3 regions of the Serratia sp. NPDC087055 genome follow, and region 2 is predicted to be linked to each of the others. Evidence: predicted binding sites of a transcription regulator. Region 2 holds the regulator's gene; each other region holds the start of a gene.
What was found. Region 2 encodes Fur, which represses iron uptake genes when iron is present. Its sites were predicted from a motif close to ATAATAATGAGAACNACTATCAA; they were not measured.

Region 1 (10,510 bases), 820 kb from region 2:
ATGGACATCCTTTTTTATCACCCTTTCTTTAATGCCCAGGAATGGATAGCAGGTATATCGCAACGTTTGCCGCAGGCGAGGGTGCGCGCCTGGCAACCGGGCGACGATCGCCCGGCGGATTACGCATTGGTGTGGCGACCGCCGCACGAGATGTTGGCTCACCGTGGAGCCCTAAAAGGGGTCTTTGCACTGGGAGCGGGCGTCGACGCTATCTTGGATCAAGAGCGCCAGCATCCCGGTACTCTGCCGGCAGGTGTGCCGCTGGTGCGTCTTGAGGATACCGGCATGGCACAACAGATGCAGGAATATGCACTGAGTTACGTGTTGCGTTATTTCCGCCGTTTTGACGAGTATCAATTGCTGCAGCAGCAGCAGGAGTGGCGGCCGCTCGATCCTCATCAACAGGATCACTTCACTATTGGCATCCTCGGTGCCGGGGTGTTGGGGAAAAGCGTGGCGCAGAAGCTGACGGCGTTTGGTTTTAACGTGCGTAGCTGGAGCCGCAGCCCAAAACAGATCGACGGCGTGCAGAGCTTTGCTGGAGCAGAGCAGCGCGCCGCGTTTTTAGAGGGTGTGCAATTGCTGATCAATCTCTTGCCCAATACGCCGGAGACCGCCGGGATCCTCAATCAACAACTGTTCGCGCACTTGGCTCCAGGGGCTTATTTGATTAACCTGGCTCGCGGTGCGCATCTGGTTGAAGATGATTTGTTGCAGGCGCTGGAGCAAGGTCAACTGGCCGCCGCTACGCTGGATGTGTTCGTCAACGAGCCACTGCCACAGACGCATCCGTTCTGGCGTCATCCGCGTGTCACCATTACCCCGCATATTGCTGCCATCACGTTGCCGGAAGTGGCAATGGATCAGATAGCGGCAAACATCCTCGCGCTTGAGGCCGGGCAAGTGCCTGCCGGGTTGGTGGATGTGGAACGTGGCTACTGATCTTTCGGTGATGCACCTGCTAAGCTAAATATAAGAAACCGCTGCCTGCTGTTGTACTCCAGGCAGGCCGCCCAGAAGGAGAAGCAATGTACCCCGTTGATTTACATATGCACACCGTCGCCAGCACCCACGCCTACAGCACGCTGCATGATTACATCGTCGAAGCCCAGCAAAAGGGCATCAAACTTTTCGCCATCACCGATCACGGCCCGGATATGGCCGATGCGCCGCATTATTGGCACTTTATGAACATGCACGTGTGGCCGCGTCTGGTGGATGGCGTGGGCATACTGCGCGGTATCGAGGCCAACATCAAAAACCTGCAGGGCGATATCGACTGTACCGGTCCGATGCTGGATAAAATCGACGTGATTATCGCCGGTTTTCACGAGCCGGTGTTCGCACCGCAGGATAAAGCGGCCAATACCGAAGCGATGATTGCTGCGATGGCACAGGGAGATGTGCATATTATCAGCCACCCCGGTAACCCAAGATACCCGATTGATATTGCGGCGGTGGCGGCGGCGGCGGCGAAGTACGACGTGGCGCTTGAGCTGAATAACTCGTCGTTCACCCATTCGCGCAAGGGCAGCGAAGACAACTGCCGTGCGATTGCAGCCGCGGTGCGTGATGCCGGAGGCTGGCTGGCGTTAGGCTCGGATTCACACATTGCTTTCTCGCTCGGCGGTTTTGAACACTGCGAGCGCATTATTGCTGAGGTGGAATTCCCGCAGGAACGTATCCTTAACGTCAGCCCACGGCGTCTGTTGGACTTTCTCGAGCGGCGTGGCAAGCCGGCGATTGCGGAACTGGCCGATTTGTGACATCGTCCCGGCAAATTTTTCCGTATTGTATAAGGCATTATCATGAATGAGTTTTCCGTTGTTTGCCGCGTGCTGGGTACGCTGTTTTACCGTCAGCCGCAGGATCCGCTGTTGGTGCCGCTGTTCACGCTGATCAAAGAAGGCAAACTGAAACAACACTGGCCGTTGGAGCAGGATGAATTGCTGGTACGTCTGCAACAAGGTTGCGATGTCAATCAACTGTCCACTGATTTCAACGCGATGTTTGTCGGCAGTGAATGCAGTGTCTCGCCTTACCGCTCTGCCTATGTTGAAGGGGCGTCTGAAGCAGAAGTGCGTACATTCTTGCAGCAACGCGGTATGCCGCTGAGCGAAGCACCCGCTGATCATTTTGGTTCTTTGCTGTTGGTGGCTTCCTGGTTGGAAGATCAGTCACAGGAAGACGAAGTGCAGGCGCAAATCACGTTGTTTGACGAGTACCTGTTGCCGTGGTGCGGTCGTTTCCTCGGCAAAGTAGAAGCTCATGCCACCACCGGTTTTTACCGGACGTTGTCGCTGTTGGCTCGCGAGTCTATCCAGGCAATGCGTGACGAACTGGCAGAATACGAACAGGAAGACGAGCAGCCGGGTGAAGAGGACGAACAGCCTTAACACCCGCTGGCCGGCTTGCACTTAAGGGTGAAGCCGGCTTTTCCTCCCTCGCCAATGTCTTGCTACACAGGTTTTCATCCCCCATACGTAAATTGACAAAAAATCCCCTAATCTGACGGTTTACCGGCGGTCTGGGCTTCGTATGCCTGTGCCTCGTTTCCTATGCAAAGGGGTGATCATGAAAAATAACTGGATGCAACAGATCCAATCGATGATTGGGCAAAAGGCCGGTTCAATTGGCGGGTCAGAAGGTATCGGCAAACTGCTGGCCCCAACCGCGTTGGGGGGCCTTGTCGGTGTCTTATTGGCGAATAAGTCTTCACGCAAGCTGGTGGGGAAATTCGGCAAGAACGCGTTGATTATTGGCGGCAGCGCAGCGGTGGGGGCGGTGCTGTGGAATAAATACAAACAGCGGGTGAAAGAAACGCATCAGAGTGAACCGCAGTTTGGTTTGCAGACCACGCCGGTGGACTTGCGCGCCAAGCGTTTGGTGCAAGCCTTAGTATTTGCCGCCAAGAGTGATGGCCATATTGATGCGGAAGAAAAACTCGCCATCGATCACAGCCTGGAACAATTGCAGGTAGGCGAAGAAGCGCAAAAATGGGTGCAAGAAGCTATCGATCAACCGCTGAACCCGGACCTGATCGCCCAAAGCGTGAAAAATGAAGACGAAGCACTAGAAGTGTATTACCTGAGCTGCATGGTGATCGACGTCGATCACTTTATGGAGCGCGGTTATCTTGACGCTTTGGCGCAGTCGTTGAAGATCCCGGCGGATGTTAAGCAGGGCATTGAAAACGACGTGAATGAGAAAAAACGCGAGCTGGCATAGCGCCGCTTGGCAAGCCGGGGGGAATCGTGTCACTCTTGCCGTAATCAAGGTAAGCGGATGATTTAGCAATGATGACACCCCCTAAGGCAGAGAAACGTCCTTATCCTATCACTACGCACGGCGACACGCGTGTTGATGACTATTATTGGCTGCGCGACGATGAGCGCGCAGACCCGCAGGTGCTGGATTATCTGCAGGCGGAAAATGCCTTTACTGATGCGGCATTGAAACCGCAACAGGCGTTACGCGAAACGTTGTATGAAGAGATGGTGGCACGTATTCCTCAGCAGGAACATTCGGTGCCTTACGTCAGACACGGCTACCGCTATCAGACGCGTTTCGAACCCGGCAATGAATATGCCATTTACGTCCGTCAGCCCGAGGCAGAAAACACACATTGGGATACGCTGATTGACGGTAATCAGCGTGCCGAGCAGCGCGAGTTTTATACCTTAGGTGGGCTGGAAGTCAGCCCTGACAACCAACAGCTGGCGGTTGCAGAAGATTTTCTCTCTCGTCGACAGTACGACATTCGTTTCAAAAACCTCAGCAACGATACTTGGGCTGACGAAGTGTTGGAAAACACGTCCGGTAGCTTTGAATGGGCCAACGACTCGTCCACCCTGTATTACGTGCGTAAACATGCCAAAACGCTGTTGCCTTACCAGGTCTATCGTCATGTGGTTGGTACGGATCCACAGCATGACACGCTGATCTACGAAGAGCTGGATGACACCTTCTACGTCGGGCTGGAAAAAACCACCTCCGAACGTTTTATTTTAATCCACCTCAGCAGTACCACCACTTCGGAAATCCTGTTGTTGGACGCCGATCGCGCCGACAGCACACCGCAGGTGTTTGTGCCGCGCCGTAAGGATCATGAATACGGTATCGATCACTATCACCAGCATTTCTATATCCGTTCTAACAAGGACGGCAAAAACTTCGGTCTGTATCAAAGCGAACAGGCAGACGAAGCGCAGTGGCAGACGCTGATTGCCCCACGCATTGAAGTGATGTTGGAAGGCTTTAGCCTGTTCCGTGACTGGCTGGTGGTGGAGGAGCGTAGCGAGGGCCTGACCCAACTGCGCCAAATTCACTGGCAGAGCGGTGAAGAGAAACGTATTGCCTTCGACGACCCGACCTACACAACCTGGTTGGCGTACAACCCTGAGCCAGAAACCGAGCTGTTGCGTTATGGCTACTCTTCGATGACCACACCGACCACGTTGTATGAGCTCAATCTCGACAACGGTGAGCGCGTGATGCTCAAACAGCAGGAAGTGAAAAACTTCACCCCGGAAAATTACCGCAGTGAGCGGCTATGGGTGAAGGCGCGTGATGGTGTTGACGTGCCGGTTTCACTGGTTTATCGCCACGATAGCTTTGTACATGGTAGCAACCCACTGATGGTGTATGGCTACGGCTCATACGGCAGCAGCATGGATCCCGCCTTCAGCGCCAGCCGGTTAAGCCTGTTGGACCGCGGTTTTGTCTTTGTTCTGGCACATATTCGCGGTGGTGGGGAACTGGGGCAATTGTGGTATGAAGACGGCAAACTGTTCAAAAAGCAGAATACCTTTAACGATTTTATCGACGTGACAGAAACGTTGATCGCCCAAGGTTACGGTGACGCTAAACGGGTGTTCGCCATGGGCGGCAGTGCGGGTGGATTGTTGATGGGTGCAGTGATCAATCAGGCGCCCCAGTTGTTTAATGGCATTGTGGCGCAGGTGCCGTTTGTCGACGTGGTTACCACGATGCTGGACGAATCTATTCCGCTGACGACCGGGGAATACGACGAATGGGGCAACCCAAATGAACCCGCGTATTACGACTATATCAAGCAATACAGCCCGTACGATCAAGTGAAGGCGCAGGATTATCCGCATATGCTGGTCACCACTGGGCTACATGATTCCCAGGTACAGTATTGGGAGCCGGCCAAGTGGGTTGCCAAGCTGCGCGATCTAAAGACCGACGATCGCCAGTTGTTGCTGTATACCGATATGGATTCAGGGCACGGCGGCAAGTCTGGGCGTTTCAAGGCCTATGAAGACATTGCGCTGGAATACGCCTTTATTCTGGCGTTGGCGGAGTAACCTTCAGGCGGGCAGCGAGTGCTGCCCGTTTTTTCAGCCGATCAGATAGTATTTCAGCGTGTGCTTCATGTCTGGGCTGAGATCTTCGATGGATTTCAGCATCCAGCGCAAATAGCCTGGATCTTCCTGCGCGATCCTGTCTATTTCCTGCCCACGATACTTACCGAACTTAAATTTCTTTAGCAGCACCGGCTGTTCAGTGATTTGCGCCATTTGCTCCGGCGTCCAACCTGAATCCTTGATAATGCATTGCAGCAATGCGGCGGTCACATAACAATCATACAGTGCCCGATGTGGGTACAATGTGGTGTCTTGCGGCAGTTGCACGTCCAGGTTCAGCGCATAGCGCAGATATTGGTTGCCGTATTTGATGTCTGGGTACAGAGTCCGCGCCAGCTTCATGGTGCATATCCAGGCACCGTTCATTTCCGGCAGTACGCCGCGATCAAAAGCCGCATTGTGCGCAACATAGTAGGAACTGCCCAAATAGCGCCCGATTGCCACTGCGATACGCGGTTTCCCTTCAACCATTTGCTCGGTGATATGGTGAATGGCCATTGCATCAATGCTAATGGGGCGGTCGGGGCTGACCAGGTCACTCATTGGGTTGGCGATTTGTCCGTCGATCAGATCAACAGAGGCCACCTCTACCACGCCGCCTTCCAGCCCGCAGGTTTCAGTGTCTATTACACGTAAATTCATGGTTTCCTCAGGGTGACTGCACAGGTTTAGCTTAACTGCCAGACGCGGCTATGCCAACCGTTGAAAGGGGGCAGTTTCAGGCAATAAAAAACCCGCCATGGCGGGTTTAACTACGGTTAGAAGTTCGCTTACTCGCCGGAAGTCTGGCCTTTCTTAGCGCGTTTGTCTGCGCGTTTCTCTGCGGGGGTTTTCAACGGCTTCTTCTTCGCATTTTTTTTGCTATCCATTCCCTTACTCATGATGGCCTCTCAGTTACCTATGGTTGGGTGGGTTGCTCAACCATTAACCTCCTTATGCCTAATGGATGCAAGCATGAAAGCAGCTGATTTAACTAATTGGTTGTTTATCTGCGTAATTTTGTTTCTGATGAAGGGCTGCTTTAAAATTATGATATGTTATAATATAACAATTAAGTAATGACCGGAGAGCGCAATGAACGTTGTGACCTTGTTAAACCCGCAGCAGCTTTTGGCTATGCCGGAGTCTGATTACATGAATCCGGAGCAGCGGGCATTTTTCCGCCAGCGCTTGCTGGACGATCAACAAAAACTGTTGCAGCACATTGATGCGCTGAAGCGGGATATCGACAGCGGTGAAGTGTCCGGTGACGAAGCAGACAAAGCTGCCCGCGAAGAGGATTTGCGGCTGTTATTCCGCCAGTTGGATCGTGAAAGCCGTCTGCTGCCGAAAATTAGCGCAGCGCTAACGCGTTTGTATAACGGCGAATACGGCTATTGCCGTGAAAGCGGAGAGCCTATTGGTTTGGCACGTTTGTTGTTGCGGCCAACAGCGGAACTAAGCATTGAAGCAAAAACTGCGCAGGAAATGCGCGAACCGCATTTGCGTAAAAGAGGTTAAGTTTACGTCTGGTTCTCTACGACCTGCCGTTATTTTGCCGGCAGGTCGTATTCATTTTAAGCAAACGAACCATAACTTGTTGGGTAGGGTAGGAGTTTTCGGGTTTTACCGTTGACCAAATGGGCGGCTTCAGCTTTTATGAGGGGATGACCCACTGAGAGACGGAAGCGCCATGGAACAATTACGAGGTTTGTACCCGCCGTTAGCAGCATATGACAGCGGTTGGCTGGACACTGGAGATGGCCACCGGATCTACTGGGAGCTGAGCGGAAACCCGAACGGCAAGCCAGCGGTCTTTATCCATGGTGGCCCGGGCGGCGGCATTTCGCCTTATCACCGCCAGCTGTTCGATCCCCAGCGCTACAAGGTGTTACTGTTCGATCAGCGCGGCTGTGGCCGTTCCAAGCCGCATGCCAGTCTGGATAACAACACCACCTGGCATCTGGTGCAGGACATTGAACGGCTGCGCGAAATGGCCGGTGTGGATCAATGGTTGGTCTTTGGTGGTTCATGGGGTTCTACGCTGGCTTTGGCCTATGCGCAAAGCCATCCACAGCGTGTCAGCGAAATGGTGCTGCGCGGTATCTTCACCCTGCGTAAGCAAGAGCTGCATTGGTATTATCAGGACGGCGCTTCGCGCTTCTTCCCGGAAAAATGGGAACGCGTGCTGTCGATTCTTTCAGCGGAAGAGCGCAAGGACGTGATTGCGTCTTATCGCCAGCGCCTGACGTCAACGGACCCTCAGATCCAACTTGAGGCGGCCAAGCTGTGGAGCGTGTGGGAAGGGGAGACCGTCACCTTGTTGCCAAGCAGTGAGTCGGCTTCCTTTGGTGAGGATGACTTTGCGCTGGCCTTTGCCCGCATTGAAAACCACTATTTCACTCATCTGGGTTTCCTGGACAGCGACGATCAGCTGCTGCGTAACGTCCCGTTGATCCGCCATATTCCAGCAGTGATTATTCACGGCCGCTACGATATGGCCTGTCAGGTGCAAAACGCCTGGGATCTGGCGAAAGCGTGGCCAGAAGCCGAGTTGCATATCGTCGAGGGTGCGGGGCACTCCTTTGATGAGCCGGGCATCCTGCATCAGCTGATGTTGGCGACCGATAAGTTTGCCGGCAAATGACCAAAAGCCCGCCATAAAGGCGGGCTTTATTATTTGGATTTCGGTTCGTACGGCAGACGTGAATACTTGTGTGATTCAACACGGTAGTGCGCCACGCGTTCGCGGAAATAGTCACGCAGATGCGCTGGCTGCTCGCGTTCGACCATTTCCGGGATTACCGGCATGTTATAGCGTTCTTTGAACGCCACGCCAGACGCCGCGAGATCAACGTTCACCTTGTCCATCTCTTCTTTGGAAAGCTCTGCCAGATTGTAACCCACCGTATTCTCCTTACTTGTTACCGCATTGGATCAGCGCAGAAGGTAATGCACCGAGAGGCACTTGGCAAGCCCGAAGCGCAGAGGGGGATATCCGCAGATAATAACGTAGGATACGGAAGGTTATTTATTGCACCAATGGCAATGCAATCTATTTATTTTTTCAAATAAGAATGATTCGTTTTTTGATTAAATGTACGGATGTAAATAGTTATCATAATAATTTAAACATATAACAGGAAATAAATTAAAGCGTTGATTTTTAATCAATTTAAAATTAAATCCTTGATGATGTAAATCAAGTGTTTTTATTTTGTTTTTACCAAGGCATAATGCGGAAAAATTAAGTTGATACCTGCAAAATAAAGGAATGATTATGCTGACGCCTGAAATGACCAAGAAGCTGAACGAGCAACTGAACCTGGAGTTTTACTCCGCGAACTTGTACCTGCAAATGAGCGCATGGTGCAGCGATAAAGGCTTTGAAGGCGCCGCCGCATTCCTTAAAGAACACTCTCAGGAAGAGATGCAGCACATGCAACGTCTGTTCGAATACCTGAGCGACACAGGCGCTTTGCCACTGCTGGGTACCATTGCTGCCCCGCCCGTTGAATTTGCATCCCTGGCTGATGTATTCCAGCAAACTTACGAGCATGAGCAACTGATTACCCGCCAGATCAACGAGCTGGCGCACGCGGCAATGTCTGCGCATGATTACTCTACCTTTAACTTCCTGCAGTGGTATGTTGCTGAACAGCACGAAGAAGAGAAGCTGTTCAAATCCGTGCTGGATAAACTGGCGCTGGTGGGCAATAGCGGCAACGCACTGTTCTTCATCGATAAAGATTTGAAGAAAATGGGTGCAGCTGGCGAGAACGGTAACGGCCAGGTCTAATTATTGTTGTTAAAAACCGCGTCCCGGTCTGCCCGGTGCGCGGTTTTTTTATGCCCTGTAGTTGTCGTGGCTTTACAGCGATATGTGCTACTGGATCGCAAAATGCCAGTGTTCTGCTCGACTTGCTGAATGGCACTCGTTATCATTTGACGTGATACGCTACAGGGATGGTAGAGAGTTAAAACAGTGGGTTATCATAATCCTATTCTTCTTCTGTTTACCCGTGGCGCAATCATCTGCGGTGGGTTGGGGCTGCTGATACATCGCCCATGCGGTTAGCCTTAACCCTTATTACCCTCGATTATTGCTTTAAGGGATATCACTGTGATCGGTAAAATTCGTTCTTCTTATCGCCTGCTTTCCACCATTTTTGTGCTGTTTGTTGGTTTGTCTTCACAGCAGGCTTTAGCACATGCTCATTTGAAAGTTGAAACACCGGCAGCAGATGCCAGCGTGAGTCCGGCACCGAAAGTGCTGACGCTGAACTTCTCTGAAGGTATTGAGCCTAGTTTTAGCGGCATTAAAATCACCGGTCCGAACAACACTGAAGTGAAAACCGGTAAATTGCAGCTCGACGCGAACAACAATACCCAGGTTAACCTGCCTATCGAAGGTGAGCTGGCTGCCGGTAAATACAACGTTAATTGGCACGTAGTCTCGGTCGACGGTCATAAAACCAAAGGCCAGTACAGCTTCACCGTAAACTGATCCATGAGTCTGGCGACCCTGTTTGTCCTGTGTCGCTTTGTGCACTTTGCGGCGGTGATGCTGATGTTTGGCACCAGCCTATTCACCGCCTTATTGTCGCCGCAGCGCCTTTCCCCGTATCTCACCCGTGATGTGCGTCCTTTGTTGGTCTCTTGCACCTGGCTTGCCGGGCTTTCCGCCGTGGCATTATTGGCTATTCAAGCCGGGCAGATGGGGGACGGTTGGGCCGATACCTGGCGCCTGGAGGTTTGGTGGGCGGTGCTGGGTACGACCTTCGGCGAAGTCTGGCGTTGGCACCTGGGCATTTCATTACTGGCACTGCTGAGCCTGTGGCTGGCAGAACCACGTCGTACACAACTCTTGGCACTGCTTTCTACATTATTACTGGTTAGCATGGCGTTTATCGGCCATGCGGCAATGCATGAGGGAATACTCGGTGTCCTGCACCGTTTTAACCACGCATTGCACCTGTTGGCCGCCGGTTACTGGTTTGGCAGCCTGCTGCCGTTGTTGGTCTGCCTGCGTTATCTGGCCCAACCGCAGAGCCGCAGCGATGCTATCACCACGCTAATTCGTTTTTCACGCTGGGGCCACCTGGCGGTAGCGCTAGTGGTGTTAACCGGTGTGATTAACA
Region 2 (10,510 bases):
CGCATTCAATCGGGTGGCTTCAACCTGCGTAAAGAGTGGCAGTCACTGGAAGAGATCGTCGGCGCATCGCTGCATATGCTGGAACCCTTGATGACCCAGCATCAAATCAAGGTTGAGCTGCCGCCAGAGCAGATATTGGTCAACTGCGATGGCAGCCTGTTGGAACGGGTGTTCACTAACCTGTTGGAAAATGCCAATAAATATGCCGGCTACGATGCTACTATCGGAATTCGTGCCCATACTCTGCCTGAATGGCTGGAAGTCGAAGTCTGGGACAATGGCCCGGGAATTCCCGAAGGGAAAAAACAGCTTATTTTCGATAAGTTTTCCCGCGGCAATAAAGAGTCTGCAATCCCCGGTGTGGGTTTGGGGTTAGCGATTTGCCGTGCCATTATTGAAGTACACGGTGGCCGCATCTGGGCAGAAAACGGGGCCAACGGCGGGGCCAGTTTCCGCTTTGTGCTACCGCTGGAAAAGCCACCGGAAATAGACAATGAAGCCTTTGATCTTTAATCAAGCCCCGGGAGTCTTGTGAGCAGCACGCCAACCAATATTCTGATTGTCGAAGATGAGAAAGAGATCCGGCGTTTCGTCCGCACCGCGCTCGAAAGTGAAGGTCTGCGGGTGTTTGAAAGCGAAACGTTGCAACGTGGGTTAATAGAAGCCGGCACGCGCAAACCGGATCTGATTATTCTTGATTTAGGGTTGCCAGACGGCGACGGGCTTAACTATATCCGTGATTTACGGCAATGGAGCGCTATTCCGGTGATTGTGCTGTCGGCGCGCAACGCCGAAGAAGACAAGATTGCCGCGCTGGACGCTGGAGCGGACGACTATCTCAGCAAACCTTTTGGTATCGGTGAACTGCTTGCTCGGGTGCGGGTCGCTTTACGGCGTCATTCCGGCAGCCTGCAGGAAAGCCCATTGGTTAACTTCTCGGAAATTACCGTCGATCTGATTAATCGCCGGGTGCTGCGTAAGGGTGAAGATCTGCATCTGACGCCGATTGAGTTTCGTCTGCTGGCCGAACTGCTGGCAAATTCCGGCAAAGTCATCACCCAGCGTCAGCTACTGAGCCACGTCTGGGGACCGAATTACGTCGAGCATAGCCATTATCTGCGGATTTATATGGGTCATCTACGGCAAAAGCTGGAGGCCGATCCGGCCCGGCCAAAACATTTACTGACCGAAACCGGCGTCGGTTACCGCTTTATGCCTTAAGAGTCAGGGGCGCGACAAACCGCGCCCCTACGCGTTTGGCCCTTTCTTCAACCCCATCATAAATTCTTTGAACGCCTCACGTAACGGTGCAAACACCGGGTGCTTGCGGTTTTCGATCATCACTTCAGAAAACAACTTGAGGCCAACGGCAAAAGCCGCGCTGTTATTGTCACCGAAATTCAGATCTTCACGCGCTTTGATACGCTCAACGATGCCCAGAATGTCATCGTGGTTCTCCACCTCAAAGCTCAGTGGTGCTTTGTCGACGGGCTCCCCCTTACGGTCATTCAACGCTTCGACGGTAATACGGAAACGGTGTCCTGGCATCAGTCATTCTCCGTCGCTGTTGGGGTAATGTTCATTTCGCTTTCAATCGCCGCTACTGCGGTGAGCAATGCGGCATTAATGCGTTCAACTTGCTGCGGTGAAAGATCGGCACGCATCACATTACCGCGTAGCAAACTGCGTAGACGGTTCATGGCGTCAGAGATGCCTTCGGCAAGATTGCCGTGATGATGATGACCCCGATCGGCTCCTGCCAGGCGGGCCAGGATCACGTCGACAGCGGCCTGGTGCTTTTGCAGCTCACTCTGGCCTAGTGCGGTAATCTGGTAGCTTTTACGGCCGTTGCCGCTGGTGATTGGCTCAAGAAAATCTTGCTCTTCCAGCAGTGTCAGCGTGGGGTAAATCACACCTGGGCTTGGCACATACAGGCCGGAGGACGCCTCATCAATCGCCTTGATGAGTTCGTAACCATGGCTTGGCTTACGCGCCACCAGCGCCAACAGCACCAATCGTAGATCGCCATGTTCAAACATGCGGTGACGCCCGCCACGTCCACCTCGCCCACCACGGCCAAGTTCTTCGCCGTGATCGCCACCAAAGTGATGACGTCCGCCGCGACGGCGATGATGGTCGTGCCCTTCTTCGCTGTCATGGTGACAACCATGACGACGGTGTAAATCTAAACGGTGAAACATAGGTATACCTCTCAATGAATAGTACGTTGACGAGGTTATTTAGATATATCTAAATAACTTCGATATATCTAATCTAGATCGATATATCGAAATGCGCAAGCGGTGTTCATGAAAAAGATATATCTAAACTCCGGGCATAAAAAAAGCGCTGTAAAAACAGCGCTTTTTATCAGACGAAGAAAGATTACTTGGCGGACGCCAGTACCGCACTCACGATATCGACGGCTTCATGCTCGATCTTTTCGCGGTGTTCGGCACCCAGGAAGCTCTCACAGTAAATCTTGTAGGCATCTTCAGTACCAGAAGGACGTGCTGCGAACCAGCCGTTGTCTGTCATCACTTTCAAACCACCAATCGGTGCACCATTACCCGGCGCTGCCGTCAGGCGTGCAGTGATAGGGTCACCCGCCAGAGTATCGGCCTTGACCATGTCTGGCGACAGCTTGGACAACGCGGTTTTTTGCGCTGAGGTTGCCGGTGCCTGGATGCGGTTGTAGCTCGGTGCACCAAAGCGCTTGGCCAAATCATCGTAATGATGCTGAGGGTTTTCGCCAGTCACCGCAGTGATTTCGGCGGCCAACAGGCACATGATGATGCCGTCTTTGTCGGTCGACCAAGGTGTGCCGTTGAAACGCAGGAACGATGCCCCTGCGCTCTCTTCACCACCAAAGCCCAGGCTACCGTCGAAAAGACCGTCGACAAACCATTTGAAGCCCACCGGCACTTCGACCAATTTACGGCCCAAATCTGCCACTACGCGGTCAATCATCGCGCTGGAAACCAGCGTCTTACCCACTGCCACATCAGCGCCCCACTGTGGACGATGCTGGAACAGATAGTTGATAGCCACCGCCAGATAATGGTTCGGGTTCATCAGGCCCGCCGGTGTAACAATGCCGTGGCGGTCATAGTCCGGGTCATTGGCAAACGCCAGATCGAACTTGTCACGCAGCGCCAGCAGGCCCCCCATCGCCGGAACCGACGAACAGTCCATGCGGATCACGCCGTCGTGATCCAAGTGCATAAAGCGGAAGGTCTGATCGATAGAATCATTCACCAGCGTCAGATCCAGCTTGTAGTGCTCTGCAATGCGCTGCCAGTAGGCAATGCCAGAACCCCCGAGCGGATCAACACCCAGCTTCAGACCGGCACGCTGAATGGCGGGCATATCGACCACGTCCACCAAACCTTCAACATAGGGCTGCACCAGATCCTGAGCCTGTACATGACCGCTGTTCCAGGCTTTATCCAGCGACTGACGCTGTACGCCTTTCAACTGCACAGACAGCAGTTCATTGGCACGTTTTTCAATCACAGAAGTCAGGTTGGTATCGGCCGGGCCACCGTTGGTCGGGTTATACTTGATGCCGCCGTCTTCAGGTGGATTATGGGATGGGGTAATCACAATACCGTCAGCCAATGCTCCGCCGTTGCGGTTGTGGCATAAGATGGCGTGAGATACCGCAGGCGTCGGTGTGAAACCGTTATGTTCCTGCACGATCACATCCACGCCGTTGGCTGTCAGCACTTCCAACACAGAAATGAAGGCTGGCTCTGACAATGCATGGGTGTCTTTGCCCACGTAGCATGGGCCGGTGACCCCTTGCTGGTGGCGTACTTCGGCAATCGCCTGCGCGATAGCGAGAATATGGGCTTCATTGAAGCTGTGGCGCTGAGCGCTGCCACGATGGCCTGAGGTTCCGAACTTCACCGCATGTGCGGCGTTGCCCGCTTCCGGTTGCAGTACATAGTACTGCGACGTCAGCTGGGCTACGTTGATCAAATCGCTTTGCTGAGCCGGCTGCCCGGCACGTGGGTTATTCGCCATCGACATATCTCCCTAATCCCTGTCCAGCGGCCTGGCAATATGTCGCTCACGGCCACCATGACGGGCTGTTCGCTAAATTAGATAGTGCCGCAAACTTTATCTGTCAGTTCCGCTGGGAACTGCATAGCCTGCATGATGTGCTCCACCATGCTGCGTTTGCGACCGGTATTGGTATTGGTGATCACCCAATAAGGCGTGCCCGGAACGTGCTTCGGCTTGGTGTGCGTTCCATTCGCCAACAGGGTTTGCTGATCGCCTGCAAAATAGGTGCGGGTACGGCCGTGCAACGCTTCAGTTGCGGTGGCAAAACCGGCCGCATCGAGGGTATACAGGGTGGATAGTACCAGCATAAAACGATTCACCGCTTTGCTCTGCTCGGCATACTCATCCGACAACAGCAGTTCGCGCACGGCACGCACGCGATCGCGCGGTCGCGGAGCAGCAACAATTTTGTCCTGCTCGGCGCTCTGTGCGCTGGCAACTGGCGCAGCGCGCAAGGGCTGACCGGCGGTAAATTTCAACATACGGCGCAAAATATCGGACGCGCTCTCACCAATATGTTGCGTGTGGCTGGCAATATAACGGTAAAGCTCTTCGTCGACTTCAATAGTTTTCATCTTTATCCAGTACTGTTTTTTTCTACTTAGAACCTGAAGCCAGATCCTGCATTCAAGCCATGGGATTATAAGGTTAAAAGCGCGGGAGCGAACATAACAATGTGTCCCGACAGGGCAAAAGCAGACTATTACCTAGAGTCCGCCCAGCATCCACGTTGCCAAACCCGCACCTTACCATGAAAAATCCGCGTTATACCCCATGGATTTCAAGCGGCAGCACGGCAACGGGTATGTTCATCCGGTGTTTTAATCATGATAACCTAATCTGAATCTCTCTCAGTATGAACTTCACCATGAAATTACATTATCAATTGCTGGCAACCGAGTCCGCAGCGTTGCCGGTCATGCTGATCCACGGGCTATTCGGCAATCTGGACAATCTGGGCGTCCTGGCGCGCGACCTGAACCAACAGCACAGCGTGATTAAAGTCGATTTGCGTAACCACGGCCTGTCGCCACGCTCAGCGGTAATGACCTACCCGGAAATGGCCCAGGATCTGCTGGCGTTGCTGGATGATTTGCATCTGGAGAAGGTCATTGTTATCGGCCATTCAATGGGCGGTAAAGCGGCGATGGCACTGACGGCCATCGCGCCAGAGCGAGTGGAGAAACTGATCATTATTGACGTTGCACCGGTGGACTATCACGTTCGCCGCCACGACGAAATTTTTGCCGCGTTACAAGCCGTCAGCGCAGCCGGCATCACGCAGCGCCAACAGGCTGCGGAGTTGATGCGCAGCTATCTGGATGAAGAAGGTGTGATCCAGTTCTTGTTGAAGTCATTCCATCAGGGCCAATGGCGTTTCAACCTGCCGGCGCTGATCGATCAATATGAAAATATCACCGGCTGGCAGGAAGTCCCCGCCTGGCCGCACCCGACGCTGTTCATTCGTGGTGGGCTGTCGCCCTATGTACAAGATAGCTACCGCGCCGATATCGCCCGTCAATTCCCACAGGCGCGTGCACACGTGGTTGCAGGCACTGGGCACTGGGTTCATGCAGAAAAACCAGAAGCCGTGTTACGTGCCATTCATCGTTTTCTCGGCGAAGCCTGAGCCAATTGCCCCCTTGTCAGAGAAGGAATCCTCCCTAAAACGGCCATCTGGTGAAAAAACGCGCTAAAGATAACGGCTTAGCGCGTTTTCGGCTCAGTTAAACATTGTCGTCGCTCCATCTGCTGGGGTAATATGGCGCGCTATAATTTTGCCGCCGTGCTAAGCGTGTTCAATAGCGCCGGGCTGGGGGTGAATTTGGGTTAGGGTTTATTGGCCCGAAGTGTGTTAACCGAACCATCCAGAAGCGTTTACGCGCTTTTTGATGCAAACTCCCTTGCAGTACCGCTACCTATGGCAAAAGAACAAACGGATCGCACGACGCTGGATCTGTTCGCAGATGAACGCCGTCCGGGGCGCCCGAAAACCAACCCGCTATCCAGAGATGAACAGCTTAGAATCAATAAGCGTAATCAGCTTCGACGCGATAAAGTCCGTGGCTTACGGCGTGTGGAACTGAAGATCAACGCGGATGCGGTGGACGCCCTGAACAAATTGGCGGAACAGCGTAATATCAGTCGCAGCGAGCTTATTGAGCAAATGCTGTTGGCGCAACTGGCAGACGACCAGCCAGAACATTGATCATTGCAGCCGCACGTGCGGCGCGGCGTTAAGGATGACGCCCGATCAACATCGTTTTATTCCACCCGGTATCGCATAAACGTGATAAAACCCCGGGGTAAATTTCTGGCATGATACGCAATTACCGGTAAGGGTTTCCCTTGCTATGGCATCATTTTAATCGGTGTTATCGTGGTCAGCGCTAACATCGTGTAATGCAATTTATTGAATTTAAAGGTTATACGCGATATGGCTAATGTAGGCATTTTCTTTGGCAGCGACACTGGCAATACCGAAAACATTGCCAAGATGATCCAGAAAATTCTTAAGCAACAGTTTGGCGACGATGTTTGCGAAATTCACGACATCGCCAAAAGCAGTAAAGAAGACCTGGAAGGTTTCGATATTCTGTTGCTCGGTATCCCGACATGGTACTACGGCGAAGCCCAGTGTGACTGGGATGACTTCTTCCCAACGCTGGAAGAGATCGACTTCAACGGCAAACTGGTTGCGCTGTTTGGCTGTGGCGACCAAGAAGACTATGCAGAATATTTCTGTGATGCGATGGGGACTATCCGCGACATCATTGAACCACGTGGCGCCGCCATTGTAGGCCACTGGCCAACCAAAGGTTACCACTTCGAAGCGTCGAAAGGCCTGGCAAGTGACAGCCACTTCATCGGTCTCGCCATTGACGAAGATCGCCAGCCAGAACTGACCAATGAACGTGTCGAAGGTTGGGTAAAACAAATCGTCGAAGAGTTGAGCCTGGCCGAGATCGTCGGGTAACGCCAAAGGTTGAACAAAAGCCCTGCAAAGTGCATAGTGTTGCCGGCAGGGCCGTCATCGGCAGTACGGATTACTGCAATAGAAGATACATATTTGTAACTTCTCACATCGTCAAGGTAGACTGAGATATCGGTTTATCCCATCCATCAAGACGTTGCGTGTGCAACATGCAATAGTGCAATTATATCTTTGTTAACAACCGGCGGTTTCTATTTAGGCCAACCGGTTCTATAATGAGACGCAATTAACACTTTGTGCCGACCGATGCCACAGGCGAGAACGCCTCAACTTGATTAGCATAGTAACAGGACTGAATCCGCATGACTGACAACAACACCGCATTGAAGAAGGCCGGCTTAAAAGTCACGCTTCCGCGACTCAAAATCCTGGAAGTACTGCAAAATCCGGAATGCCATCACGTCAGTGCGGAAGATCTGTACAAAAAACTGATAGATATGGGCGAAGAAATTGGCCTGGCTACGGTTTACCGCGTACTGAACCAATTTGATGATGCAGGCATTGTGACTCGTCACAACTTCGAAGGCGGCAAGTCCGTGTTCGAACTGACTCAGCAACATCATCACGACCACCTGATTTGCCTGGATTGTGGCAAAGTGATCGAATTCAGCGATGAATCTATCGAAGTGCGTCAGCGTGATATCGCCAAACAACACGGCATCAAGCTCACCAACCACAGCCTGTACCTGTACGGCCACTGTGAAACGGGTGACTGCCGCGAAGACGACACTCTGCACGACAAAAAATAATGCCCTTAACCGGCATTGAGAACCGCCTTAACGGCGGTTTTTTTATGCCTGAAGCAAATAGATAAAAAAATCCCCGGACAGGCCCGGGGAAAGATCATAGCTAAATGACAACAATTGCAGCGGCACTTCTCCACGGTACTTCTCACTTCCCACTTACACCCACTTCAACGTCAACTCCCCCGCCGACACGCGGATGAGTAAACTCGTTACAATGCATATTCAAGAAAGAGCAGCCGATCAAAAAACATTGCCTTGGCTTGGTCGAACACACCACGAATACGGAACCCCTTGTTCAAATACATTTTGCAGGCATCACTACTTTGCCAGACGCACAGCGCAATGTTTTTCGCCTGGCGTTGATCCGCCTGTAGCTGAATCAAGGCAAACATTTGGTTAAAATACCCCAGCCCCCGAAATTGGCTCTCAATCGCCAAGCTACAGACAAAATAATCGTCAGCGACACAGTGGCTTTGCACAAAGCTGTCGTAAGCCTCATCAAGAGGTTTCATTTCATCGCGATAAAGGTAGTCCGCGTCTATGGCATACAGTTCACTGACGGTCGCCGCATTGAAAAAACCGATAAACTCTCCGCGCCGATCGTAAGCCACGGTGATCAGATCCAGGTAAGGCTCGATATTTTGCGCCTGCTGCAAAGACACCAGATCCAGCCCAGCACGATTGCCAACAGAACAGTATTCCAGGTAGCTCGTGCTAAAAATCAGCTTTGCCATGCGGGTCTTATCCGCTTCACCCACCTGCCGTCCCGCCATGAAATGCAACGATCCCCGCGGTTCAGGCGGCACAGCCTCCCCCTCGCCCTGGGCAGAACGCCAGTAATTCCCTGCCGCTATCTGCCGCCGGTTGTCGGCAATCAGGTACTCCCCAAAAAGCTGGTTTACCCGATCAAGCCGCTGATCATGAGAAAGCACCGAATAGTAGTGGTAATGATCGATGTCGGACCGAATCTGCGCCGGATAGGCCATGCGAGGTACTTCATCAACGGTAAATATTTCCGCATAGCGTGCCAAATCCAGCGGCTGCTCAAGCTGCCAATCCAGATTTTCCAACCGGCTAACACATTGCCGGTAGCTCTGCTCTTCTTCTTGCGACAACGGTAGCCGCACATTGGTGATCACATCTTCCAGCAGCCGCATACCGCGAATACCGCAGGTTACCGCCTGTGGGGTTGCGTCATACAAAACACCATGCATCTGGCAAAAACGATCGTGGCTGAGGAAAGTACGTTCAATATGACGACTCCACAATTGGTAAAAAGGATCGAACAGCTTCCGTTCATAAATCGGATTTCTTTCCGGTACCTCACTGCTTTCCCCCGCATAAATTTGATCGAGCCCAGCTAACATCCTGCACAGCGCCATATCTCCCTTACGGCTGATGATCATTCCCGTTTCGTCGAGGAACAAATTCAACCAACTGACGTGGCTAACTTCACCTCCGGGCAGGAACTGAAGATAGTCCGGAACCTCAGGCTTGATCAGAAACAGTGTCGCCGCTCGGTGGGGAAGTGTGTCGATATCCATATACACGCCCCCCATCTCAATCAAAATCAAAAAGCGGAAGTAGTCGGACAGTGTGGCGTAATAGCGTTTATCATGGAGCTGATGGATAAACCCCAAACTATTACCGACTCTTCTTTGCGCCAGTTCACTCAACGAATGCACCTGCAGGCGATGGTTACCGGCATCGTACTCACCCAACTGGCCGCCATGCGTTTGGGGTGAGGCAATGAAACAGGCATCCTTTGCCAGCTGCTTTGCATCCCAAACCCATAACATGCCGACCCAGTCACGAGCCTCGCCACGACTCACCGCTTGTTGTGCATCCCCCCACTGAGAGATAACTTCTCGCGCGTCGTCAGGAATGGCTCCGCCCAACCAAATGCGGTGCAGCAATTGTTCCCCTGCGGCAAGTGGCCGCGTGGGCACGCAAAATAGTGAAGAACAGCGTGCGGCATCAAATAAATGCCCCTGCGCAGACAGCCATTCCCGTAGTTGATTCACCCCACGTTGATAACGCGCCTTTGCCGCTGGCGTAGCCTGACGTTGGCACTTCACGAATTCAAACTTCAAATCGCTTAGCCGCGCCTCATATTCAGCCCGAAACAGATCATCCTGCAGGGCGCCAAAATGCCCGTTGTTAAGCGCCATCGGCAGCCATCCTTATTAATGGACCATAACCCTGCGGATTTTTGCTCTGCCAAGACCACGCATCACATACCATTTTTTCCAGGCTGCGCTTAGCTTGCCAACCCAGCTTTTCCGCAGCCAACGACGGATCGGACCAACACTCGGCGATGTCACCCGCACGTCGGGGATTAAATTGGTAGGCGATCTTGAATCCACAGGCACGTTCGAACGCCTGAATAATTTCCAGTACCGAGTAACCCTTGCCCGTGCCCAGGTTATAGACGTTAAAACCTGGCTGCAGGTTATCCAGCGCTTTCAAATGCCCTTCAGCCAGATCCATAACGTGGATATAATCACGTACCCCAGTTCCATCGCTGGTCGGGTAGTCGTTGCCATACACGGGCAACACCGCGAGTTTGCCAATAGCCACCTGTGCCAGATACGCCAGAAGATTATTGGGAATGCCGGCGGGATCTTCACCAATCAAGCCAGACTCATGCGCACCGGCGGGATTAAAATAACGCAATGCGGTGATCGCCATCTGTGGC
Region 3 (10,510 bases), on a different contig from region 2:
AGGGCCGCGGGGCGATAGTCGCACCCTAACCAGTAGGCCAAAGGCCGTGCCAGGAGGTCGCTCTGGTTATAGCCGCGCTGCCAACAACGTTTTGCCTGTAAGGGTACAGCTAAAATGACATCGGGTCTGTTCAGATATTGCTCTCGATGTGCCTGTTGCCAGTTTAGTAATATTAGCCGTGCTAACAGCGGGGCCAGTTCTGGTGTGTGTTGAAACTTGAATTTTCCGATCAACTGGCGCAGCGGGGCTTGATAGTCGCCGACGAACACCAGTGACTGCCAGGGGGGAGGTTGTTGCAGGCAGCGACCGCAGGGCCGCACGGTGTCACCTGCAGGCAGGCCGCAACGTGGACAACAAAGCGGTTTGGTGGGTAAATGACGCAGGCAGTAGCTGCAGATGCCGTGACAATGAAGGCGTAGTGGTTGTCGGCATAGCCAACAACGGCTTTGGATTGATAGCATAGCCGTCCTCCCTGACGGATGAGAATGAAGGACAATAACTGATGACTGCGTTGTACTGGCAAACCCTAGGTGAAGGGGATCGCGATCTTGTGCTGTTGCACGGGTGGGGGCTGAATGCGCAGGTGTGGAGTTGCATGCTAGAGCGACTGACGCCGCATTTTCGCCTGCATCTGGTTGATCTGCCTGGATATGGCCGTAGCCAAGGTTTTGGGGCTATGTCGCTTGAGCAGATGGCAGAGACCCTGTTAGCTGCCGCCCCGGCAAATGCCTGGTGGCTAGGCTGGTCGCTCGGCGGGCTGGTGGCCAGCCAGATTGCGCTCATGCAGCCGCAACGGGTACGTGGGCTGATTACCGTGGCGTCTTCGCCATGCTTTGCGGCTCAGGAAGACTGGCCAGGGATCCGCCCTGACGTGTTGAGTGGTTTTCAGCATCAGCTGGGGCAAGATTTTCAGCGTACCGTAGAGCGTTTCTTGGCATTACAAACGCTGGGTACGGAAAGCGCGCGGCAGGATGCCCGCTTGTTGAAGTCTGTGGTGCTTGACCAGCCGATGCCTGGCGTTGAGGTTCTGAACGGCGGGTTGGAGATGCTGCGTACCACCGATTTTCGCGAGCCGCTGGCGGGGTTGACGCTCCCATTACTACGCATTTACGGTTATTTGGATGGGTTGGTGCCACGTAAAGTCGCTGGTTTGCTGGATGTCATGTGGCCGCACTCGCCCTCTGTCATCATTGCGAAAGCGGCCCATGCGCCATTTATTTCCCATCCTGATGAGTTCGCAGAAATTATTTGCACCTTTGTGGCTGAAAACGGGATCCGACGCCAAAACGCACAATAAAGCGCTAAAAAAAAGAGCCGCTTAGTGGATAAAAAATAAACCTGTTCAATACTTAGGGGGGTAACTGCGTTGGCTGGAAAATGAAAAAAACGCTCACGGTTTTTTCATTTTGACGTTTCGTCTCTGGGAAAACGGCTCTCGTCAGGGAAAGCAACGAGGTCTGAAGATGTCGCGGCAGCCGGTGTTATTACGCATTTACTCTGGACGGCTTTCATAATAAATAAATTATCCATTGAGAGGTATTGTAATGAAATCTTTGAAAATGATTATTGCCGCGTTGGTTGTGGGTTCAGTGTCCTTCAGCACCCTGGCAGCAACCATGCTGACCAAGGAAGATCTGGACAAGAACCCAGGTAAATACGAGAAAGTGGGTACCGTAACCACCACCGCCCAAACCACGTCGCCGATGGATGCGAAAGAGGAATTGTCCAAACTGGCCGATGAAAAAGGTGGTCAATATTACGTTATTCTGGCAGGTCGTGAGCACGGCAAGTTCAGCGCTATCGCTGACGTGTACAAAGACAAGAAATAACGATTGATTAAGAAGGGGCGCGCCTTTGTGCTGCGCCCCAATCTTCACTTCTTCAGACGATACACCACCGTACTGCACCCCTGGCCTTCCGGACAGCTTTTGCAACTACCGCTTAGGCAGGCGCTGTTATCTTGCTCAATACGCTCCACTTTACCCATCGCCATTAACCGTTCCAGCATGGCCTGCACCAGCGGCAATGGGGTTGCCAACTGACGGCTGAGCTGCAGCGCCTGCACGCTGCCATGCAGCGCCAAGGCATCGCGGATCTGCAACAGGCTTGCCATCAGTGACAGTCACCCTTGCTGCCCTGGCAACAGGCCGCTGGGGTAGCATTGCCCAGACGCACGGTGACCCGGCTGCGAGCGCGACGCAGGCCAAACAAGATCAACAGATTGAACAGCACCACAATGGTGATTGCCGTCAGGCTGTACTGCGGGTGCTGGGCAAAAGTGGCGGTTTGATAAAATAGCGTGGCCAACGAGTAGGCGATATTCAGCCCCCAGAGAATGGAGAACGTCATCCAACCGCGGCTGGACTCACGGGCGATGGCTCCCATCACCGAGACGCAAGGTACGTACAGCAGCACAAAAATCAGGTAACTGTAGGCGGAAACCCCGGAACCGAATTTGCTGCTCATCACCCCCATTGAACCGACGTCCATTTCCCCGTCACCCTTACTCGCCTCAATCGGGTTGGACAGTACGCTCAGGCTGAACGTGTCTTTCAGACCCTGCCAGGTGGTTTCCACCGCACCGCCCAGTTCGTCCAACAGATTAAAGTTAGCGGCATCAAACTCGGTATTATTGATGCGCTCGGCGGTGTACAGGGTGTTCAATGTGCCGACCACAACTTCTTTTGCCATAGCACCGGTCACCAGACCGACGGTGGCCTGCCAGTTATCGTTATGTACGCCCATTGGCTGCAGCAGCGGTGTCAGCACCTTGGATACCGACGCCAACGCGGAATCATTGATGTCATCTACCGGCTTGCCGCTGAACGAAAAGCTGTTCAAGCCGCCAATGAAGATACTGGCAATCACGATCACTTTACCTGCGCGCAGCACGAAGCCTTTCAGGCGTTGCCAGGTCTGCAATAGCAGGCTCTTCAAGTGTGGGACATGGTAAACCGGCAGTTCCATGACGAAGGGAGACGCTTCCCCACGCATGATGGTGTATTTGAGCACCAATCCGGTAAGGATCGCGACCACAATGCCGAGCATGTACAGTGAGAACACCACGCCTGCGCCGTCCTGACCAAAGAAGGCGGCAGCAAACACGGCGAAGATCGCCAATCGGGCACCGCAGGACATGAACGGGGCCATCATGATGGTAATTAAACGCTCCCGCTGCGCATCCAACGTACGGGCACCCATGATGGATGGCACGTTGCAGCCGAAGCCGACAATCAGGGGCACGAAAGATTTGCCCGGCAGCCCGAGCGCTTGCATCAAGCGGTCCATCACGAATGCCGCCCGTGCCATATAGCCGGAATCCTCGAGGAAAGACAGGAACAGGTACATCATGCCGATTTGCGGCACCAGTGGCAGCACGGTGTTGATACCGCCGCCGACGCCCTGAGCCAGGAAAATGGTCAGCCATTCAGGGAAATGCAGGGTGTAACCCAGCCATTGAATGCCCTGGATAAAGATCGCTGCCGAGCCGATATCGAAAATCGGCTGCAGGGCGCCGCCGAGGTTAATCGCCAGCAGGAACATCAAATACATCACCAGCAGGAAGATAGGCACGCCCAGCCAGCGATTCAGGATCACCTTGTCCAATGCTTCGGTCAGGCGGTTTGGCATGGCGTGTTGTGAGTTGCTGACCGCGTCACACAGGGAGGCAATCGACTGATAACGCGCATCGGCTATTACCAGTGCCGGGTCTTCCTGATGTTGCTGTTGGAGCGCCTGCCGAGCGGCCGGCAGCAGTGCAGCCGCAGGACCGGCTAAGGTATGACTGTAGATATCGCCTTCCAGCATTTGCAGGGCCAACCAACGGCGTTGCTCGTTTGGAAGGGTTTGCGGCATGGCATCGGTCAGCGTTGCCACTTCTTTTAGCAGGAGCTGCGGGTAGTTCACCAGCGCTTTTAATTCGTTGAACTGATGATTGTCGATCATTTGCTTGAGCACACCAATGCCGTCGGCTTTGGTGGACACCAGCGGTACCACTGGGCAGCCAAGGCGGGCAGATAGCGCAGCGATATCAATCTCAATCTTTTGGCTTCGGGCGATATCCAACATATTCAGCGCGACAATGCAGGGAATACCCAGTTCCAACAGTTGCAGCGTCAGGTACAGGTTACGCTCCAGGTTGGACGCATCGACCACGTTGATCAGCAAATCGGCGTCGCCACTGAGAATGTAGTGGCAGGCGATTTGCTCATCGAGTGAGGTTTGTTCCGAGATGGTGGTCAGAGAGTAGGTACCGGGAAGATCAACCAGTTTGACCTGTGACTGTGGTGTAGTGAACAGGCCCTCTTTACGCTCTACCGTCACGCCTGCCCAGTTACCGACCCGCTGGCGCGCCCCGGTAAGCTGGTTGAACAGCGTAGTCTTACCGGAGTTGGGGTTGCCTATTAAGCCAATAGTGAGTTTTTTCATAATTTAGCGTGATATCAGTCAATGGAAATTGGGCCAGGCGATGCGCATGGCCAAGGCAAAATGGCTCAGGATCAGGATTGGCCGTCGAGCAGAATCAAGGCCAGATCCTTTCTACGCAGCACCAGGCTGACGCGGCGAGTTTTGATTTCTATCGGGTCGCCCAATGGCGCGACGCGGACGACCTCAAATGACGACCCCGGTAGCATGCCGAGTGAGAGAAGTTTCTGGCGATAAGCGGGGCCAATGTCAGTAGCGAAGCCGGCAATCTTATATGACCGTTTAGGCAGAAGATGCATATAACCTTCTCTGAGCCCTTGTTATTGGGCTGGTGATGATAAAAGAACGTTCTAAAGGAAATGCCGCAGTAACCACACAGGGTTACCGACGTTTTCAATCCATGAGGCTATGCAGTGAACACGCAAAATAATAATAGTGAGAATAATTATCGTATTCAATACAAAAAATAGGGGTATTGGTAACCAAAGGTTGTAGCGATCACATTTAGCGCTCAGGGTTGCCTGGCAGGACTCTTTTATCACCCGGTTTCGTGGGGTGCAAATGCGAATGGCGAGTTAAATCAGTTACGTAATTGCAGCGTTTTTTTCTACTTTGAAAAAATTAGCGACAGATTAGGCAGCTTTGATCCGACAGCGTCAAAATCCGTATTTATTTGGCAACATTTCTCGGGCTGAATACGAGCAGTAACCATTTGTGTTTCGCAGGGAAATACTGAAATGAGAACGCGGTGTTAATAACGATGTTAACAAATGGCTATTCACCACTCTTTTATGGCGTAATGCACCCGAATATTATTTCCGCCGGGAAGATCAAAAAAATTGCAGCTTTATTGAGGCGGGTCAAAAAAGGCTGGGGGATATTTTTGCGGGAAAGGGCGGAGTTAACTCCGCCCTTGGTACCTTTGGTCGTTCAAATTTGCGGCGTCTTTAGCCTTTTTTGCCAAATGCTGCCGCCAGTGCATCACCCATTGCGCTGTTGCCCGCAGGTGTGTTGCCGCCACGCGGCTTGGCCTTATTAGCCGGTGCACGGGTTGCATTGTCTTTGGCCGGTGCGGTATTGCCGCCCCGGCGCGGAGACCCTTCGCCCGGTTGCTCATCCAGACGCATGCTCAGCGCGATACGTTTGCGCTGCAGGTCAACGTCCATCACCTTCACTTTAACGATGTCGCCGGCTTTCACCACGGTATGTGGATCTTCGACAAACTTGTCCGCCAGTGAGGAGATGTGCACCAGGCCATCCTGGTGAACGCCAATATCGACAAAGGCACCGAAGTTGGTGACGTTAGTGACCGAACCTTCCAGAATCATTCCCGGCTGTAGGTCATTGAGGGTTTCAACGCCGTCGGCAAAGGTCGCCGTTTTGAATTCAGGACGCGGGTCGCGGCCCGGCTTCTCCAGCTCTTTCAGGATGTCGGTTACCGTCGGCACACCGAACTTCTCATCGGTGAAGTCGCCGGCTTTCAGGTTACGTACGGCAGTCGGGTTGCCCATCAGATCTTGAAGCGCTTGCTGGGTGGCGGCCAGAATGCGTTCGACCACGGGGTAGGTTTCCGGGTGAACCGTTGAGGCATCCAGAGGGTTATCGCCGTGGTTGATGCGCAGGAAGCCAGCGCACTGCTCAAAGGCTTTTGGCCCCAGACGGCTGACCTTTAACAGTTGTTCACGGTTACTGAAGCGGCCGTTCTCATCACGCCAGGTAACGATGTTTTGCGCCATCATGCGTGTCAGGCCAGCCACACGGGTCAGCAGCGGCACGGAGGCAGTATTCAGATCGACACCGACGGCGTTTACACAGTCTTCGACGACGGAATCCAGCTTTTTCGCCAATTGGCTTTGGCTGACATCGTGTTGATACTGGCCGACGCCGATGGATTTCGGGTCGATTTTTACCAGTTCGGCGAGGGGATCTTGCAGACGGCGGGCGATGGAGACGGCACCACGCAGCGAAACGTCAAGGTTAGGGAACTCCAGCGCCGCCAGCTCGGAAGCGGAGTACACCGAAGCGCCAGCTTCACTGACGATCACCTTTTGTGCTTTGACCTCGCTGAACTGCTGTTGCAGGTCAAGGTAGAAACGCTCGGTCTCGCGTGATGCGGTACCGTTACCGATAGCCACCAACTCCACTTTATGTTTGATACACAGTGCAGCGACGATCGCGGCGGCTTTAGCGGCCTGACCGGTGTGCGGGTAGACGGTGTCGGTGGCGACCAGCTTGCCGGTCGCATCCACGACGGCGACTTTTACGCCGGTACGCAAGCCGGGATCCAGCCCCATGGTGGCGCGCATGCCGGCAGGTGCCGCCATCAGCAGATCATGCATGTTACGGGCGAAGACGTTGATCGCTTCGTCTTCCGCACGTTCGCGCACCGTACTCATCAGTTCGGTTTCCAGATGCAGCAGCACCTTGATGCGCCAGGTCCAGTTGATCACCGCTTTACGCCAGGCATCCGCCGGGGCGTTATTCAGGCGCAGATCGAGGTGGCTGATGATGATTTGCTCCGCCTGGCTTTCGCGCGGGGCTTCTTCAAACTGGGGATCGGCATTCAGTGCCAGTTGCAGTACACCTTCGTTGCGGCCACGGAACATCGCCAACGCACGGTGTGACGGCACCTGAGAAATAGGTTCGTGGTGATCGAAGTAGTCGCGGAACTTGGCGCCAGCCTCTTCCTTGCCTTCCACCACTTTGGAGACCAGATGTGCGTGTTTCCACAAGTAGTTACGCACCTTGGCCAACAATGCAGCATCTTCGGCAAAGCGTTCCATCAGGATATAACGCGCGCCGTCGAGGGCGGCTTTCACGTCTGCAACGCCTTTGTCTGCGTCAACGTAACCTTCGGCCAGTTGTTCTGGTTGCTGCTGAGGGTCCTGCCACAATGTGTCCGCTAAAGGCTCCAGGCCGGCCTCTATCGCGATCTGACCGCGGGTGCGGCGCTTGGGCTTGTAGGGCAGGTAAAGGTCTTCGAGTTCGGTTTTGCTTTGCGTGGCGGTGATCGCCCCCGCCAGCTGTTCGGTCAGTTTGCCCTGCTCGTCGATCGATTTAAGGATGGTCTGACGGCGGTCTTCCAGTTCACGCAGATAACCCAGGCGGGTTTCCAGCTGGCGCAGTTGGGTATCGTCCAAACCCCCGGTGACTTCCTTACGATAGCGTGCAATAAAAGGCACGGTATTACCTTCATCCAGCAGACGGATGGCGGAGTCAACTTGCTCCGGCCGGGCCTGCAGTTCTGTTGCAATAATGCGGCTCAGTGGGTCATTCATAAGTCTGGTATCTGTTGAGAACGGTGAGTAAACAGGGGGACAGTTATACGGATTGATCGGGGAAAATGCCAGTGGAGCAGGCCGCCTCTCGGTAGTCATGACGCGCAAAGCGGCCTGTACTGCGGCGGTGGGCGACCGCTCGGATAAAACTGAAATCTTATTTAACGTACTCAATCTCGTTCACATACCACAATGCATCACCCACAGGGGTGTTGACGGTGGCAGCGTCACCCACTTCTTTTTTCAATAAGGCGCGGGCCATGGGTGAGTCGATGGAGATGTAATCGCGGCGACCAAAAATCTCGTCATAGCCGACGATGCGGAATCGTTTAATTTCACCGCCCTCGTTTTCCACTTCAACCCAGGCGCCAAAGAACACTTTGCCTTCTTGTTGCGGTGAGTAATCGACAATCTTCAATTGCTCGAGGCATTTGGTCAGGTAACGCACCCGGCGGTCGATTTCCCGCAGCCGTTTCTTGTTGTACTGATAATCGGCGTTTTCACTTCTGTCGCCGAGGCTGGCTGCCCAGGTCACTTTCTTGGTGACTTCGGGCCGTTCTTCGCGCCAGAGGAAATCCAGTTCCTGTTTTAGCTTGTCATAACCTTCACGGGTTATCAGCTGCGTTCTCATCGTTTTTCCGCCTTCATGAGCATATCAAAGGGAAGGGAGTCATTGCGTTGGCAGAGTGTCGCACAAACTCACGCCGGGCTGTAGGCTGCCGTTGCATAAAGAAATGTGAGTTCAACCATCCGCAGTGCGCAAAATTGCTGGCGCTCGCGTTTCTTATCGCGCTGGCTGAGTTACACTGCGAATCAAATACCGGGCGTGCCCGTTGGGCGAAGAGACAGCGATCATAAATTTAACCAATGAGCATCGGGATTTTGGCGAACCTTCGCGGGCATTTTGATGAAAATTGTTGATAAATGGGCAAAAGAATAAGCTTTGTAACAATTTCGTCTAGAATATATACCATTAAACGCTGTCCGAAATGACAGGGTTTTTTAACAATATTCACGTCAGGCAATAAAGCCTTTGGGAGTAATACAATGCAAGAGAATCATAAGATTCTGGTCGTCGATGATGACATGCGCCTGCGTGCGCTTTTAGAGCGTTATTTAACCGAACAGGGTTTTCAGGTTCGCAGTGTCGCCAACGCTGAGCAAATGGATCGCTTGCTGACACGTGAATCCTTCCACCTGATGGTGTTGGACCTGATGCTGCCTGGCGAAGATGGGCTTTCCATCTGCCGTCGTTTGCGCAGCCAAAGCAACCCTATGCCGATCATTATGGTGACCGCCAAAGGTGAAGAAGTCGACCGTATCGTTGGCCTGGAAATTGGTGCCGACGATTACATTCCAAAACCGTTCAACCCGCGTGAACTTCTGGCCCGTATCCGTGCGGTTTTACGCCGTCAGGCCAATGAACTGCCGGGCGCCCCTTCACAAGAAGAGGCGGTGATAGCCTTTGGCAAATTCAAACTGAACCTGGGTACCCGCGAAATGTTCCGCGAAGACGAGCCGATGCCGTTGACCAGCGGTGAGTTTGCCGTGCTCAAAGCGCTGGTAAGCCATCCGCGTGAGCCGCTTTCACGCGATAAGCTGATGAACCTGGCTCGTGGTCGTGAATACAGTGCAATGGAACGCTCCATCGACGTGCAGATTTCTCGTCTGCGTCGCATGGTTGAGGAAGATCCCGCGCATCCACGTTATATCCAGACCGTTTGGGGTCTTGGCTACGTCTTCGTCCCGGACGGCAGCAAGGCATGAGGCGATTGCGCTTTTCACCGCGTAGCTCGTTTGCCCGAACCCTGCTCTTGATCGTCACCTTGCTGTTCGTCAGCTTGGTGACGACCTATCTGGTGGTGCTAAACTTTGCCATCTTGCCCAGTCTGCAGCAGTTCAACAAGGTATTGGCCTACGAAGTTCGTATGCTGATGACTGACCGGCTGCAACTGGAGGATGGCACCTTGCTGGAAGTGCCACCGGCATTCCGCCGCGAAATCTATCGCGAACTGGGAATTTCTCTCTACACCAACTCGGCGGCGGAGGAGAGCGGTCTGCGCTGGGCGCAGCACTATCAATTCCTCAGTCAGCAAATGGCACAGCAACTGGGTGGGCCGACCGACGTTCGTGTGGAAGTGAACAAGAACTCGCCGGTCGTGTGGCTGAAGACGTGGTTGCAGCCGGATATTTGGGTTCGTGTCCCGTTAACTGAAATTCACCAGGGCGATTTCTCGCCGCTGTTCCGTTATACCCTGGCGATCATGCTGCTGGCGATAGGTGGCGCTTGGCTGTTTATACGCATTCAGAACCGTCCTCTGGTTGAACTTGAGCACGCCGCTTTGCAGGTCGGCAAAGGCATTATTCCCCCGCCGTTACGTGAGTATGGCGCATCCGAAGTGCGTTCGGTCACGCGGGCTTTTAATCAGATGGCGTCGGGCGTCAAGCAGCTGGCGGATGACCGTACGCTGTTGATGGCGGGGGTCAGCCACGATCTGCGCACACCGCTGACGCGCATTCGCCTGGCCACCGAGATGATGAGCGCCGAAGACGGTTATCTGGCGGAGTCGATCAATAAAGACATTGAAGAGTGTAATGCCATCATTGAGCAGTTTATTGATTACCTGCGCACCGGCCAGGAAATGCAAACGGAGCTCTGCGATCTGAATGGCATTCTGGGCGAAGTGGTCGCGGCCGAGAGTGGTTATGAGCGGGTTATCGAAACGGCCATGGCACCGGGTGAACTGATGATGAATGTGCATCCGTTGTCGATCAAGCGCGCGGCAGTCAACATGGTGGTGAATGCG

Region 1: ftnA (non-heme ferritin) is a predicted target of Fur. The motif match lies at 8,475-8,497, and genes of this name have one in related genera.
Region 3: feoA (ferrous iron transporter A) is a predicted target of Fur. The motif match lies at 4,855-4,877, and genes of this name have one in related genera.

The regions. Positions count from the first base shown of each region.
Region 1 is NZ_JBJDOG010000001.1:1,682,713-1,693,222, reverse strand. Features, by position in the region: gene ghrA (glyoxylate/hydroxypyruvate reductase GhrA) at 1-942, shown strand; gene ACI2J2_RS07995 (phosphatase) at 1,029-1,766, shown strand; gene ACI2J2_RS07990 (molecular chaperone) at 1,809-2,396, shown strand; gene ACI2J2_RS07985 (tellurite resistance TerB family protein) at 2,575-3,228, shown strand; gene ACI2J2_RS07980 (S9 family peptidase) at 3,297-5,330, shown strand; gene exoX (exodeoxyribonuclease X) at 5,364-6,032, opposite strand; gene ACI2J2_RS07970 (TraR/DksA C4-type zinc finger protein) at 6,465-6,890, shown strand; gene pip (prolyl aminopeptidase) at 7,063-8,016, shown strand; gene ACI2J2_RS07960 (DNA polymerase III subunit theta) at 8,046-8,276, opposite strand; gene ftnA (non-heme ferritin) at 8,650-9,168, shown strand; gene yobA (CopC domain-containing protein YobA) at 9,493-9,876, shown strand; gene copD (copper homeostasis membrane protein CopD) at 9,880-10,510, shown strand, end outside.
Region 2 is NZ_JBJDOG010000001.1:2,502,300-2,512,809, forward strand. Features, by position in the region: gene kdpD (two-component system sensor histidine kinase KdpD) at 1-513, shown strand, start outside; gene kdpE (two-component system response regulator KdpE) at 532-1,221, shown strand; gene ACI2J2_RS11895 (DUF3861 domain-containing protein) at 1,249-1,548, opposite strand; gene ACI2J2_RS11900 (PadR family transcriptional regulator) at 1,548-2,201, opposite strand; gene pgm (phosphoglucomutase (alpha-D-glucose-1,6-bisphosphate-dependent)) at 2,386-4,029, opposite strand; gene seqA (replication initiation negative regulator SeqA) at 4,107-4,646, opposite strand; gene ybfF (esterase) at 4,928-5,701, shown strand; gene ybfE (LexA regulated protein) at 5,993-6,280, shown strand; gene fldA (flavodoxin FldA) at 6,509-7,048, shown strand; gene fur (ferric iron uptake transcriptional regulator) at 7,369-7,815, shown strand; gene ACI2J2_RS11935 (glycosyltransferase) at 8,022-9,983, opposite strand; gene galE (UDP-glucose 4-epimerase GalE) at 9,973-10,510, opposite strand, start outside.
Region 3 is NZ_JBJDOG010000006.1:153,553-164,062, forward strand. Features, by position in the region: gene gntX (DNA utilization protein GntX) at 1-461, opposite strand, end outside; gene bioH (pimeloyl-ACP methyl ester esterase BioH) at 503-1,297, shown strand; gene ACI2J2_RS21605 (YdgH/BhsA/McbA-like domain containing protein) at 1,545-1,829, shown strand; gene ACI2J2_RS21610 (FeoC-like transcriptional regulator) at 1,874-2,113, opposite strand; gene feoB (Fe(2+) transporter permease subunit FeoB) at 2,113-4,428, opposite strand; gene feoA (ferrous iron transporter A) at 4,500-4,724, opposite strand; gene ACI2J2_RS21625 (Tex family protein) at 5,373-7,703, opposite strand; gene greB (transcription elongation factor GreB) at 7,861-8,334, opposite strand; gene ompR (two-component system response regulator OmpR) at 8,751-9,470, shown strand; gene envZ (two-component system sensor histidine kinase EnvZ) at 9,467-10,510, shown strand, end outside.